2 regions of the Arsenophonus apicola genome follow, and region 1 is predicted to be linked to the other one. Evidence: predicted binding sites of a transcription regulator. Region 1 holds the regulator's gene; the other holds the start of a gene.

Region 1 (3,221 bases):
CATATTCGCCAGCCATTTGGCGCAAAGAGACAGTGGGTGAAAAACGAACAAAACTGTCACGTCCTAACCGGATAACGGCAAAGAATTTTTGAATACCATTAAGTAAACGTAACGGAGGCGCTGGTGAGTGGCCTTCTCGACCAGGTGCTCGACCGAACATCACTGATACGGGTAGCATCTGAATGTTTAGTTCGGGATTATGGCAATGAAGATCAAGATAAGCCGTAAACGTTTTTACGGAATCTTTACGTGGATTTGGCGAATAATAACGAAAGACACGCGGGCCATCATCGATAAAGACATAGGCAGGTAATTTAATTTCGTCTATTTCAATCGGATCAAGTGGATCAGGTAAACCAATAGAACAACATTGTTGACGTAACGTCAATAAGTCTGTTTTAGAATGATAAGGTAATACATATAGAAAAGGACGTGTCGTATCAAGATGCAATTCTTTAATTGGATCTGCTGGTATGAGTTTACTTTTTACCAATAATTTCATTGGTAAATCTAATAGATTGTAGTAAATTTTACGCCAAAATGACATAGATGAGCGATAGCCTCTTATTTGAATCCTACCCAAGCATATCAGAAATAGTAATTAATATCTGTTTAAAAGATAATAATTATACTAAATCCCATATAGAACTATATCTAGAGAGTAAATTTTATGGCAAATCAAACAACGGGACTAACCCGAATTATTAAAGCAACCGGTTATTCGCTCAAAGGATTAAGGTCAACTTGGAAGAGTGAAGCCGCTTTTAGACAAGAAGCAATTATGGTGATTATTGCCATCAGTGTGGCTTTTTTCCTTGATGTACAATGGATTGAACGGTTACTACTTATAAGTTCAGTGGTATTAATAGCTATTGTTGAATTATTAAATAGTGCGATTGAAGCAGTGGTTGATAGAATTGGTACAGAATTACATGAACTTTCTGGTAAGGCAAAAGATATGGGCTCAGCGGCTGTTTTTATTTCAATTTGGTTAGCTATTTTTATTTGGGCAATTGTGATCAGTAATCATTATTTCGTGAGCTAGTTATAAAAAATAGGGTTTTACACATTTTTCAGTTTAAAATCTTGATATAACTGTATATACTTACAGTGACAATGTGCGAATGCAAATAAATAGGGGGCGAAATGAAAGAATTAACGTTGAGGCAGCAGCAGGTCTATGATCTGGTGCGTGAACACATTTCGCAAACGGGTATGCCTCCCACACGCGCTGAAATTGCAACAAGTTTAGGTTTTCGTTCACCAAATGCAGCAGAGGAACATTTAAAGGCTTTGGCACGTAAAGGCGTGATCGAAATTGTTTCCGGTGCTTCTCGCGGTATCCGGCTACTACAAGAAGAAAATGAGGATGAATGGTTACCACTTATTGGTCGGGTGGCGGCAGGAGAACCATTACTTGCCCAAGAACATATCGAAAGCCATTATCGGATTGATGCTACTATTTTTAGACCTAGTGCTGATTTTTTATTGCGTGTTAATGGTATGTCCATGAAAAATATCGGAATTATGGATGGTGATTTACTTGCTGTACACAAAACACAACAGGTACATAATGGGCAAATTGTTGTTGCACGTATTGATGATGAAGTGACGGTTAAACGTTTCAAGCAAGCGGGTAGTAAAGTTGAATTAATTGCTGAAAATCCTGAATTTGAGCCAATTATTGTGGATTTGCGGACACAAAACTTAACTATTGAAGGACTCGCTGTTGGTATTATTCGTAGTAGTGATTCATTTTAGTCAAATTTTTAGTCATTTTATATCTAATTAATTTTTTAAGTTAATTCAGTTTAATTTATTGAAAAAAATATTATTATTTTCTAGTTTGTTTGATTTATAACTAATAAGTATTAAGTAAGATATTTTAAATTTTTATTGATTTTTTAATAAAGGCCGATTGTTCATACGCCTGGCCTTTGTATCTCTATTTAACCTTAATAATGCATAGTTTTAACAGGATTTTTTCTCGATTTTGTAGCAAGGCGAGCATAGTCCATGGCTTTCAACAACGGTATGAGATAACTGAAAACCAGTCTGTTTGGCTAATTTTATAATAGCGGTTTCTACTGTTTGACCATTACTTTCGGCGACACTGCCGCAACTGTCACAAATTAACATAACTGAAGTATGTTTAGGATCCTCAAAATGATGACAAATAACATAACTATTTGTTGATTCTATTTTGTGAATAAATCCTTGTTCTAAGAGAAATTCTAGGCCACGATATATGGTTGGTGGTTTAGCTTGAGGTTCAGAAATTCTAAGTAGGTCAAGCAAATCATAAGCACTAATAGCACAAGGTTGAGCTGCTACAAGGCGCAATACCTCTTCTCTTTGTGGCGTTAAACGTACGTTACGCGCTTGGCATATTTTCTTAGCTTGGGACAGTATTTTTTCCTGATCTTGCTTTGTCATGAATTATCCTAAGGTGAAGATCATTATAATAATGATATTATCATATTTATACTTTTTGATATCTACCATAGTTCTAAAATAAATAATATCTTTTACTATTTTCTAATAATGTTTTTTTATTTTCTATTGTTATAAATAGATACTAAATTGGAAAATAGCACATATAGTCAATCGTAATTAAAATGATTAATTTCAACGAGCTAACGGAACTAATATTAATTATTGCTGGTTATATTAAGAGCTATAAAACCGATAACGAGTTTTACTTGTGCTCAGATCCGCCTCTTTACTGAGATTCCTATCACAAATCTATTATATTATTTTTTTATAACTGATAATTATCAGTAAGATTTTATATATTGCCTGATTTTTAACGGAGTTTTTAATGAGTGATACCAAAAAAATACACCATGTTTTTATACTGATGGGGGTATCTGGTAGTGGTAAATCTGCAGTTGCGAGTGGGATCGCTCAGAAAACAGGAGCTGCGTTTTTAGATGGTGATTTTTTGCATCCACGTGCCAATATTGAAAAGATGTCGGCTGGCCATGCTTTGAATGATTCTGATCGACTGCCTTGGCTTAAAGCATTGAATGATGCTATTTTTGCTATGCAAAGAACAAATAGTGTTTCTTTAATTGTTTGTTCCGCTTTGAAAAAAAAATATCGAGATATTTTAAGAGATGGAAATCAACATCTGTCATTCCTTTATCTTGAAGGAGACTTTAAGTTAATAGAAGGCCGATTAAAAAAGCGTAAAAATCATTTTTTCAAACCAAATATGT
Region 2 (3,221 bases), 920 kb from region 1:
CGAGATCGGGATAAGACGCTAATATATTTGTGTCTTCAGCACCGGCTAGCAGGCTAGGCGGCATAGGAATTTTAAGCGATCCTTCAATATTAATGCGAAAATTTTTGATTCGAAAAGCATTACCGGATATTTGTGCCGTTGCCAGCGATTGGCCATGATGGGCCAGGTATAGTGAAATGACGCCAGAGCGGCCAGTCGCTTTTTGTGCCATCCTTATTGCACCTTCAACAGCACCCGATCCTGAAACATCTCTAAACCAAATACGATTGATTTTTTCAGGAAGATATTTGATTAATTTTTGTAGAATACAAATTGACATTTCACGGGTATAGGCAGAGCTTAAATGGGTACAGCGATCTATTTGCTGCTTTAGTTTATCGGCTATTCTTTTATTAGTGTAGCCAAGTGGTAGATTGAATGTCCCTGAAGCTGCATCAATATATTTATTTCCATCTATAATTAAGTAGGGACCCTCACCTTGGTATTTAGCAATGAGAGTTTCAAAGGTTTTCTGCATAATATTAAAGCCTCCAATTTAGTTAATATAATATATTTTATGATTTTATAATTATTGTTTATTAATAAATATCAAAAAATAAATCAAAAAAATGACAATTACATGCCAGTTAAAAAATAATAAAAATTAATCAGTGTTAAATTAATGAATTTTAACTTACTTTATTATTTTTTCTTTTTAAATCAATGTTTTGGTTTTTGTTAATTGAGTGTATTTAATGGATTGATTTGAATTTTTATAATCGTAATATAAGTTATCATATAGATGTGATATTAAAAATAATAATTTAAAATTAAAGATTTTGTTGATTCATCTCTATTATGATTTCTTTAATTAAAAAATTAAACAGATAATATTTTTTTTTACAGAGGATGTTAATTTTTTTAAAATATTATTTGATTATAAATATCGATTGATATTTTAAATTAATATTTTACATGATTAGAGTAATAATTATTTAAAAAATAACTTTAATTAACTAATCAGAAAAATAGTTTAACAACCAGTTAGTGGCCCTTAAATCGATGTTAGATGCTTTGTTGTTAGGCAAAATATCGACCACAACGTTTTTCCAATCTGTTTTGCCAGATAAAAATATTTTATTTTTTGTTATTTACTATATTATACTGTTTTTTTATACAGTATTATTATGGTGATTGATATGGGTAATTTGCCTTTATTTTTAGATAAGATTGCTTGTGGCTTTCCATCTCCTGCTCAAGATTATGTTGAAAAGCGGCTTTCTTTAGATAAACAATTAATTCGTTTTCCTGAAAGTACCTATTTTTTGCGGGCATCGGGTCATTCGATGAAAGATGCCGGGATCTTAGATGGAGATTTGCTGATTGTGGAGTGCCATAACACAGCAAAACAGGGTGAGATTGTGATTGCCGAATTAAATGGAGAATTTACATGTAAATATTTACAATTATCTCCATTTAAAGCACTTCTTTCAGCTAATGCTGTTTATCCGCCGATTGTTATCAATGAAGATATGTCTGTACGTATTTTTGGTGTTGTCAGATATGCTATTCATTATTTTTGAGTAATAAAATGTTTGCCCTGATTGATGTTAATAGTTTTTATGTATCTTGCGAACAAGTTTTTCAGCCTGATTTAAAAGGAAAACCAACGGTTGTTCTTTCTAATAATGATGGTTGTGTTATCTCACGTTCTGAGCAAGCCAAAGCTTTTATAAAAATGGGAGCACCCTGGTTTGAAATTGAGTCGATGGTTAAAGCTAACAATATAGCGGTATTTTCCTCCAATTATACCTACTATGCTGATATGAGTATGCGTGTCATGGAAGTGTTAGCCTCTTTGGTACCCAAATTAGAAGTTTATTCTATTGACGAGGCATTTTGTGATCTCACTGATATTGACTCATTACACGATTTAACCCAATTCGGTTGTTATCTACAACAACAAATTATGCAGCGCTGTCATTTGCCTATTGGGGTAGGGATAGCCACGACAAAGACGTTAGCTAAATTAGCCAATTTTGCCGCCAAGCAATGGAAAGGTGCAAAAGGTGTTGTTGATCTTAGTCAACGCGATAGGCAACAAAAATTAATGTCTTTAATTGCCGTTGATGAAGTGTGGGGGATAGGTCGAAAATTAGCCAAAAAATTAAAATTAATGAATATTAAAACGGCATTAGATTTAAGCCAGATGCCGCCAAGCGATGCGCGCAAATTTGGTTCTGTCATATTAGAAAGGACAGTCCGCGAATTAAATGGCGTTGCGTGTTTAACATTAGAACAGCAACAAAAAGCCAAAAAGCAGATAATTTGTTCTCGCTCTTTTGGCCGTAAGATCAGTGAGTTTGAATTTGTTAGACAAAGTATTTGTGCGCATGCAGAGCGTGCAGCAGAAAAATTAAGGCAACAAAGACAATGCTGTCGTTTTGTTAGAATTGCGATCCAAACTAGTCGTTTCTCATCAAGCGAGCCGGCTATTTATCGATATGCGAGCAAAATATTGTCTTATCCAACGCAAGATAGTCGAGATATTATTAAGGCGGCAACGGAGATTTTACTGCAGATATGGCAGCCGGGGATTAGATATAGCAAAAGTAGTGTCATGCTAAGTGATTTTAGTGAACCAGATTTGAGCCAACTTTCTCTTTTTGCAACAGAAAAGCCATTAGCTAACGCGTATTCCCTTATGCAAGTGATCGACACTATCAATCAAAATCAAATTGGCAAAATAGGCTTTGCCGGGCAAGGGCTGATTAATAAAAAATATCCCTGGGTAATGAAGCAAGAATATCTTTCTCCTCATTGGACGACAGATATTAATCAAATACCTATTGTAAAATGCTAATATAAGAAACGATTTGGCGATATTTAAGCTGTTGTATTTAGCCGCTGTGTTTGAAAAGCGTTGGTGATTTCACATCCCCTGCTAATGGCTATTATGTTGAGCGTATCGGATTTTTATTAAACAAATTCAATAGCGTTTTTTAATCTAATAGTTGGTAGCTATTTTTTAATAATCGATGATTTATTTATCATATCTGTACATTACATTCCACAATTAACTAATTTTTATCACCATAAAACAATCGATTAATAAATTATTTATTCATGTTTTCGATAACTATTTTTAACAAAAAATAACATTGAATTATATAATTTAACATTAATTAAAATTAAATATTGGAATGTCTCATGTAATTAGTAAACTCAAACACCTCATCAAC

Evidence for each region. Region 1 encodes LexA, which represses DNA repair genes until DNA is damaged. Its sites were predicted from a motif close to TNCTGTATGTACATACAGNA; they were not measured.
Region 2: a site for LexA is predicted at 1,142-1,161, ahead of umuD (translesion error-prone DNA polymerase V autoproteolytic subunit). Genes of this name have one in related genera too.

The regions. Positions count from the first base shown of each region.
Region 1 is NZ_CP084222.1:3,017,774-3,020,994, reverse strand. Features, by position in the region: gene plsB (glycerol-3-phosphate 1-O-acyltransferase PlsB) at 1-547, opposite strand, end outside; gene LDL57_RS14290 (diacylglycerol kinase) at 671-1,045, shown strand; gene lexA (transcriptional repressor LexA) at 1,147-1,761, shown strand; gene zur (zinc uptake transcriptional repressor Zur) at 1,972-2,436, opposite strand; gene gntK (gluconokinase) at 2,822-3,221, shown strand, end outside.
Region 2 is NZ_CP084222.1:635,670-638,890, reverse strand. Features, by position in the region: gene LDL57_RS02775 (class-III pyridoxal-phosphate-dependent aminotransferase) at 1-517, opposite strand, end outside; gene umuD (translesion error-prone DNA polymerase V autoproteolytic subunit) at 1,179-1,562, shown strand; gene umuC (translesion error-prone DNA polymerase V subunit UmuC) at 1,571-2,842, shown strand; gene LDL57_RS02760 (hypothetical protein) at 3,171-3,221, opposite strand, start outside.